2 linked regions of the Thiosocius teredinicola genome follow. Each later gene encodes a partner of the first gene's protein in a complex. Links are inferred from orthologs where the notes say so. Each region holds a gene or a part of one and is shown in the gene's direction. Other genes may lie near its edges.

Evidence for each region.
Region 2: the proteins of ssb (region 1) and sbcB are in contact, whole or in part, in a crystal structure (PDB 3C94), measured with the Escherichia coli proteins. The link is inferred for Thiosocius teredinicola from one-to-one orthologs.

What each region holds. Positions count from the first base shown.
Region 1 is NZ_CP019936.1:4,311,899-4,316,451, reverse strand. The notes cover bases 842-3,669. They hold ssb (single-stranded DNA-binding protein), read left to right. Parts: upstream 842-1,944; coding sequence 1,945-2,394; downstream 2,395-3,669. Other genes in these bases: B1781_RS20315 (hypothetical protein), read left to right, coding at 2,755-3,510; B1781_RS20325 (MFS transporter), read left to right, coding at 842-1,882. Outside these bases: B1781_RS20330 (response regulator), read right to left, coding at 1-388; more of B1781_RS20325, read left to right, coding at 527-841; B1781_RS20310 (CNNM domain-containing protein), read left to right, coding at 3,795-4,553. UniProt on the Escherichia coli protein: Plays an important role in DNA replication, recombination and repair. Binds to ssDNA and to an array of partner proteins to recruit them to their sites of action during DNA metabolism. Acts as a sliding platform that migrates on DNA via reptation.
Region 2 is NZ_CP019936.1:1,262,365-1,266,200, forward strand. Bases 1-2,974 are described here. They hold sbcB (exodeoxyribonuclease I), read left to right. Parts: upstream 1-754; coding sequence 755-2,194; downstream 2,195-2,974. Other genes in these bases: tsaB (tRNA (adenosine(37)-N6)-threonylcarbamoyltransferase complex dimerization subunit type 1 TsaB), read left to right, coding at 10-687; B1781_RS06190 (MFS transporter), read left to right, coding at 2,231-2,974. Outside these bases: more of B1781_RS06190, read left to right, coding at 2,975-3,535; B1781_RS06195 (OmpA family protein), read left to right, coding at 3,760-3,836. UniProt on the Escherichia coli protein: Degrades single-stranded DNA (ssDNA) in a highly processive manner.

The sequences.
Region 1 (4,553 bases):
AGCGTTGCAGCACGCCCACGCGGGCGACCAGGTTTTCCGGCTCAAACGGTTTGACCAGGTAGTCGTCCGCGCCTACCTCATAGCCCTGCATGCGCTCGCGCAGCGAACTGTGCGACGACAGGAAGATCACCGGGATGTCGCGCGTTATCTCGTGCTGGCGCAGCTGGGTGCAGACGTCGTAGCCGTTCATGCCCGGCATCTCGACGTCGAGCAGGATGATCTGCGGCGGGTTCTGCAGCGCCGCCTCAAGACCCTCTTCACCATTGAACGCCGAACGCAATTCGTAGCCGGCCGGCTCGAGGGCCCGCTTGATGAACTTGTGACTCATCTTGTCGTCGTCGATCGCAAGAATGTCGGTCGGTGTCTGCATGTGGGGCGGGGCGGCCATCTGGTGGTTGAATAAGCATTAGCGGCCGTTGCGGGCCGTTCTTGCGTTCTGTCCAGACCCTCGGGAAACACAATCCGCGCTACAATGCGCGCCTCATACCGAAGTAGCACGAAGCCATTGTCACGCTCCGCACACCCCATGACCGCCGGCGAACGACGCGCCACGCTCGGCCTGGCCGGCGTGTACGGGTTTCGCATGCTCGGGTTGTTCCTGATCCTGCCGGTTTTCGCGCTGTTCGCCGAGGGCCTGGAAGGCGCGACCCCGTTCTTGACCGGTTTGGCGGTAGGAATCTATGGACTGACGCAGGCGGCGCTGCAGATTCCGTTCGGCCTGCTGTCTGACCGAATCGGCCGCAAGCCGGTGATTTTCGGCGGTTTATTGTTGTTTGCCGTGGGCAGTACGATTGCTGCCCAGGCGCACGACGTGTGGTGGGTGATCTTCGGGCGCGCGGTGCAGGGTAGCGGGGCGATCGCCGCAGCCGTGATGGCCCTGGCGGCCGATCTGACGCGCGAAGAGAACCGCACCAAGGCGATGGCGACGATCGGCATGACGATCGGTGCGTCGTTCATGATCGCGATGATGGCCGGTCCCGTATTGGCGCGCATGATCGGGGTCAGCGGGATATTCTGGGTTACTGCCGTGCTGGCCTTGCTCGGTATTGCCGTCGTCGCATTGGTGGTGCCGACGCCGGCGCGCAGCTCGGTACACCGGGATGCCGAGACCGTGCCAGCGATGTTCAACCGGGTGCTGCGCAACGCCGACCTGCTCAGGCTAGATTTCGGTATCTTCGCGCTGCACCTGATCCTTACCGCGCTGTTCCTGGCGGTGCCGATTGTGTTGCGCGACCTGGGGCTGGCACCGGTACACCACGCCGCCCTGTACCTGCCCGTGATGCTCGGCTCGATCGCCGCAATGGTCCCGTTCGTGATCATCGCCGAACGCCGCGGCCTGATGAAGCAGGTGTTTCTCGGCGCGGTCGCCTGTCTGACCCTGGCGCTATTGTTGCTGGGTGCGACCTCCGGCCATTTCTGGGCCTTCGTCGCCGCGTTGGTGCTGTTCTTCAGCGCCTTCAACCTGCTTGAGGCCACGCTGCCGTCGATTGTGTCGAAAGTGGCGCCGGTCGACGCGAAAGGAACGGCTATGGGCGTGTATTCCACGTCGCAGTTCGGCGGTGCGTTTGTCGGCGGTGCCGTGGGTGGCTGGGTGCACCAGCAGTTCGGGCTGACCGGTGTGTTCTTCGCCGCGGCTACGGTTGGGGTTCTATGGCTGTTGGTGGCCATCGGCATGCGCAAGCCAGGCCGCTACGCCAGCCGACTGGTGCATCTCGGCAAGGTCGAGCGTGGCGCTGCCGGCGAGTTGGGTGACCGGCTGCGGGCGGTTCCCGGGGTGGTCGAGGCGGTGATCGTTGCCGATGAAGGCGTGGCTTACCTGAAAGTTGATCGGGACCACCTGGACGACGGCGCCCTGGATGAAATTGTGGCGCGTCCGGCGTAGACTGCCGGGCTTATGAATTGATTCGCCGCAGCATGGACGTCTGCGGTTTTGAGGAGGAAAAAATGGCAAGCAGAGGCGTAAACAAGGTCATCCTGATCGGCAACCTCGGGCAGGATCCCGAAGTGCGGTACATGCCCAACGGCGGCGCGGTGTGCAATATCACCGTTGCAACATCGGAGACCTGGAAAGACAAGAACACCGGCGAGAACCAGGAAAAGACCGAGTGGCACCGTGTGGTGATGTTCCGCAAGCTCGCCGAGATTGCCGGTGAATACCTGAAGAAGGGCTCGAAGGTGTATCTCGAAGGCCGTCTGCAGACGCGCAAGTGGCAGGACCAGCAGGGGCAGGACCGCTACACCACCGAGATCATCGCCGACCAGATGCAGATGCTCGACAGCCGCGGTGGCAGTGCCGATTTCGCGCCGTCGCAGGGCTCGCGTTCGTCGGCACCCGCGTCTCAGCCGCAGGCAGCTCCGATGGACAATGGTTTCGAGGACGATATTCCGTTCTGATCGCCGCCGGCAGCACTCGACACGAAACGGGGCTGATGCCCCGTTTTCTTTTTCCGTCGTTCACAGCTCGGTCGCTGACCATCTTCCTTCCCGTCTTCCGGCGTAATCGTCTGGTTCCTGCACCGCGGCCTGGCTTTGGCGAAGAACAACCCAAGGCGTACGCTTTTGTTCGCTACTGCGCCAACACTCGCGCTGCACATGCGTCGAATATTGAGATTTTTATCGCACGTCGCCTACCGGCTTATGGCAACATGCGCGCCGCCGTGATTCATGCCGGTCTGAGCGGCACATTCGCCGGGCTTTCCTACCTGCAGTGCGCACCGACGGGATTCGGTCTCTTGGTCATAAGGAACAGACACAATGAAAAAAACAATCAAGCACATCTCCATTCTTACATTGGCGATCTTCACGGCGTTTCTGTCGGGCTGCGTCAGCCAGGGAAAACGCTACGACACCGCGCCACCAAGCTATTGGTACGCCGCCAACCCGACGATGTACCCCTATGAATACGCCAGCACCCTGGGTGCCGATCCGATCTGGGTCGAGGGCGAATTCGACGAAGCAGCGGTAGCCGCCCAACTCGAGCCCGGCGGTGCGATCCTCCAGGGCGTTACTTACTTCCCTGAACTGCGCCGCAAGGATCTCGTCAGTTCCCTGGCGGGCGCCAAAGACAAGGAACTGATCGCGTCCCGTGTGAACGTCTGCCTGTATCCCGAATCGCGCCTGCTGCTGAATTGGGCGATGAAAAGGGACGACGTGTTCCAGCGGTCGCGCGACAAGATGCTGGGCCGCTACTACGGCGTGTTCATGAAAGACGCGCGCGGTTACAAGTACAAGACCTGCGTCACGTCCAATCGCTACGGCGAGTACAAGTTCGAGAACATCAAGCCCGGTCACTATCTGGTGGTTGCTGTTGGCAACGTTTCGTTCACCGAGACGGGATCGGTACGTACCGGTTACGTAACTAACAGTTACTACGGTGCGGATGTTTACCAGAATGTTTCGCAGACCGTTAACCGCGAGCACACGGGCGCGTGGGCGATACACATTGAGCAGCCCGATGCGGTGATCGACGCCAACGTGAAGATCGAAACGGTGATTCCGTACATGTACTGAGTCGATGCGGCGATCGCGTCGTCTGCTGCCCGGTGCGGCGAAGTACAGGGTTGCAGCGCATTCTCGGGTTGATTCGTTCGGCGCCTGGGAAATGGCGCAGTGACTTGCCGGTGGGCGTGCCCATGGTTAAACGTTCGGGCTCGCCAACGCACCGTGACGCATGCCGGCATGCAAATGAGCGGTTGCGAGTCACCCGTTATTCGCACCGATTGCCTGTGCTGCGTTGATTCGATCGCGACAACGCTCCAAGATGGTACACACTCGAGCCAACCGATGGAGCAGCCATGTTCACGCTGCTGATACTGTTTTTCCTTGTTGCCATTGTCACTTCGTTTCTGTGTTCGCTGTGGGAGGCGGTGCTGCTCAGCATCACGCCGTCGTACGCACAGATCAAAATGCAGGAAGGCGGTCGGCTTGGGCGCCGCCTGCAGCGCTTCAAAGAGAACATCGATCGGCCGCTCGCCGCGATCCTGACCCTGAACACGATCGCGCATACGGTTGGCGCCATTGGGGTCGGCGACCAAGCCAGCAAGATCTGGTTCGACGCCAATCCGCTGATTACCGGCTTGTTGATTCCAGTGGTCATGACGTTGGCGATCCTGGTGCTGTCGGAACTCATCCCGAAGACGCTGGGGGCGAACTACTGGCGCGAGTTGGCACCGTTTACCGCGCAGTCGCTGGTCATCATCATCCGCCTGCTCAGTCCGCTCGTCTGGTTCAGCCAGTTCGTGACCAAAGCGATCAAGAAGGATGAGGTGGAGAGTGCATTCACGCGCAGCGACTTCGTCGCCATGGCCGATATCGGCGCCAAACACGGCGTGTTCGACCCGCACGAGTCGGAGATTTTGGTAAACCTTTTGCGGTTTCGAACGGTGCGGGCGAAAGATGTCATGACGCCGCGCACCGTGGTGGTCGCGGCCTCGGCCTGTCAGACGATCGGTGAGTTCTTCGAAGCCAATCGCGATCTGCGGTTCTCGCGTATCCCGTTGTTCGAAAAAGATTCACGTGACCACGTGGTCGGCTATTTCTTAAAAGATACTTTG
Region 2 (3,836 bases), 3.1 Mb from region 1 along the record:
GACAGTGTAATGAAACTCCTCGCTATCGATACCACCGAAGACGCCTGCTCTGCTGCCCTGTCGATCGACGGCATGGTCGACGAACGTTTCGAGATCGTGCCGCGACGACACAGCGAGCATATCCTGCCGATGATGGAGGCCCTGTTGGCCGACGCGCAGTTGACGTTGCGCGATCTCGATGCGCTGGCGTATGCGCGCGGACCTGGCTCATTCACCGGTGTGCGGATCGCGGCATCGATCATCCAGGGTTCGGCGATGGGTGCTGATCTGCCGGTGGTGCCGGTATCGAGTCTGCGGGCACTTGCCCAGGGTGCGAATCGCACAGACGGAGCGGCGGCGGTACTCAGCGCCCTCGATGCACGCATGAACGAAGTCTATTGGGGCGCCTATCGGTTGGATGCTGAAGGCATCATGCAGCTCTCGGGCGAAGAAATGGTATGCGCCGCGCAGGATGTGATCGTACCCGGCGGTGATGGCTGGTTCGGCGCGGGCAGCGGTTGGGGGCCTTACTCGGCGGCTTTGGGCGCACGCGCCGGCGTGGAGCAATTCAATAGTGAACTGTCGGTGCATGCCGCGGATGTGGTGCGCATTGCTGTGGCAAAGTTCATCGAAGGCGGCGCCGTTGCGGCCGAAGCCGCGGTGCCTGTCTATCTGCGTGACCAGGTTGCCTGGGCAAAGCAGCGCTGATTACCTGAGCGCAGCCCATAGGCGTGGCGCTTGAACATCTGATACTCACGACTCCGATCAACGATTCATGTCCGAACCACGCAGCTTTTACTGGCACGACTACGAAACCTGGGGAGCGCAACCGGCAGTCGACCGCCCGGCGCAGTTCGCCGGCTTGCGCACCGATCTGGATTTCAATCCGATCGGCGAGCCGCTGGTGGTGTATGCACGACCGGCCGATGATTTTCTGCCGCATCCCGAGGCCTGCCTGATTACCGGGATTACGCCGCAGGAAGCACGCGAGAAAGGCGCGCCCGAGGCCGACTTCTTTCGTTTCATCCACGATGAGTTGTCGCAACCGGGCACCTGCGCACTTGGCTACAACACCCTGCGTTTCGATGACGAGGTGACGCGCTACGGTTTCTACCGCAACTTTTTCGATCCCTATGCACGCGAATGGAAGAACGGCAACTCGCGTTGGGACATGATCGACGTGGTGCGCCTGACGCATGCGCTGCGACCGCAAGGCATCGAGTGGCCGGAGCGCGAACCGGGTGTGGCCAGCTTCCGGCTCGAGGACCTGACGGCGGCGAACGGCATCGAACACGCAGGCGCGCACGATGCGCTGGTCGATGTGAAAGCGACCATTGCGCTCGCCAAGCTGGTGCGCGAACGCCAACCCAAGCTGTTTCAATTCGCGCTCGGCAACCGCGACAAACACAAGCTGGCGACGCAGCTCAATGTGCGCGCCCGCCAGCCGGTGTTGCACGTATCGGCGCGCTACCCGGCAAGGCGCGGTTGTATTGCGGCTGTCGTGCCGCTGGCGATGCACCCGACCAATCGCAATGGTGTGATCGTCTACGATCTGCGCACCGATCCGACGCCACTGTTGGCGATGTCGGCCGAAGAGATCCGCACCCGGCTGTATACCGCGACGGCGGATCTGCCCGATGGTGCTGAACGCATACCGTTGAAGGTCGTCCATATCAATCGTGCACCGGTGGTCGTGCCGATGGGTACGCTGACTGAAGACGCTCGGGAGCGTTGGCAGATGGATGCGACTGCCGAGCAGCGGCACCTCGATGCATTGAACGGCGCTGCCGGGCTCGACGCCAAACTCGCCGAGGTGTTTTCGTCCGAAGGGCGTTTCCCGCCGCAGGCCGATCCCGACCGCGATCTGTACGGCGGGTTTCTGTCGGACGAAGACCGACGCCGTTGCGACCAGGTGCGGCGCACGCCGCCTGAAGAACTCGGCGCACTGCATCTGGCGTTCGATGCACCCAAGCTCGGAGAGATGTTGTTTCGTTACCGTGCGCGCAACTGGCCGGATACGCTTGATCACGCCGAGCGAGTGCGTTGGGAGTCGTTCCGTCACGAACGCCTGACTGATCCTTCGGCCGGCGGATCGATCGTGCTGTCCGACTATCGCAAGACCTTGTCGCGCATGGCAGTCAACCTGTCATTGACAGAAAAACAACGTGCTGTCGTCGACGCATTGCTTGATTGGCCAACGGAACTCGGCCTCTGAACTACCCGAAATCCATTGTCCGAGAGTCCGTTTGCCATGAATGCCGTGCATGCCCGTTTCAACCGCTGGCGTTGGTTGATTTACTTCATCCTGATCATCTCCTACATGGTGGTGTTCTTTCATCGCATGGCGCCGGCCGCGGTCTCCTCGGATCTGATGAAGGCCTTCGGCACCACCGGTGCGGCGCTCGGGTCGCTGGCGGCGATGTATTTCTATATCTACACCGCGATGCAGGTGCCCTCCGGCATCCTCGCCGACACTTTGGGGCCGCGCATCAGCGTGACCATCGGTTCGTTGGTGGCCGGTGTCGGTTCGATCCTGTTCGGCCTCGCCGACACTCTGGCGGCGGCATCGACCGGGCGGTTTCTGGTCGGCCTTGGCGTATCGGTGGTGTTCGTCGGCCTGATGCGCAGCAACGCGGTGTGGTTCAGCGACCGCCACTACGGCAGGGTCAGCGGGCTGACGCTGCTGCTCGGCAACCTCGGTTCGATCATGGCGGCGGCACCGCTGGCCTGGGCGCTCGCGTTCTTTTCCTGGCGCGAGATCTTCATCGGCATCGGCGTGCTCACGCTGGTGATGTCGGTGCTGACCTGGTTGTTGGTGCGTAACCAGCCGCAGGACCTGGGCCTGCCGTCGGTGCGCGAGATCGAGGGCCTGCCGGAGCATGCAAAGACGCACCCGCATTGGTGGGGTTCGCTCAAGGCGGTGTACGGCAATCTCGCTGCCTGGCCGGGTTTCTGGGTCAACCTCGGTGTGACCGGCAATATGTTCAGCTTCGTCGGCCTGTGGGGCGTGCCGTTGCTGCGCGATGTGCACGGTCTCGATAAAACCGAGGCCTCCGGCTACACCACCGTGAGCCTGATCTGTTTCGCCGCCGGTTGCCTGTTCATGGGTTGGTTGTCCGACCATCTCGGGTTGCGCAAGCCGGTGATCCTGGCGACCGGTTTGATGTCGGCCGCCGCCTGGTTGTGTTTCCTGTTCATCGACTGGGGTCCCGGCCTGAGCGGCTACCTGCTGTATGGCTTGGTCGGCCTCGGTGCGAGTGGTTTCGTGCTGACCTATGCCGCCGTCAAGGAGGTGTGCGCACCGCGCAGCGCGGGCATGGCGATCGCGTTGGTCAACACCGGCCTGTTCCTCGGTGCAGCGATCATGCAGCCGGCCTTCGGCTGGGTGTTGGACCTGACCTGGGGTGGGGCCGAGACAAACGGCGTGCGTCACTATGCGTGGAGCGATTACCACAACGGCCTGTGGCTGTCGTTTGCACTCGCGGTTGTTGCCGTGGTCGCCGCCACCCGGGTGCACGAGACTTATTGTCGCAACGTCAGTGCCGAACGCGGATGACGCCGGGTGAGCGCTTCATCGGTGACTAGCCGGGTGCTCGACCGTGGTCAATTCGCTGTCACTGCGATGCTGAGGTGGATCAAACACCGGCCAAACAGTCCCTAGAAGGCGGGATTTTCAACCAACCGGTCTCGAAAATGCGCTAAATTACCCCATCGGCCGCCGACGGCGGCCGCAGCAGAAAAACAAAAAGCCATATCTGCATTCAATCGGGGGAGATCGGGGTGTCTAGAAGTACTGCGATATTGGTCGCTCTGGCCAGTCTATTGCTGCTTACATGGTTTACCGTGGCGCTGCGCTA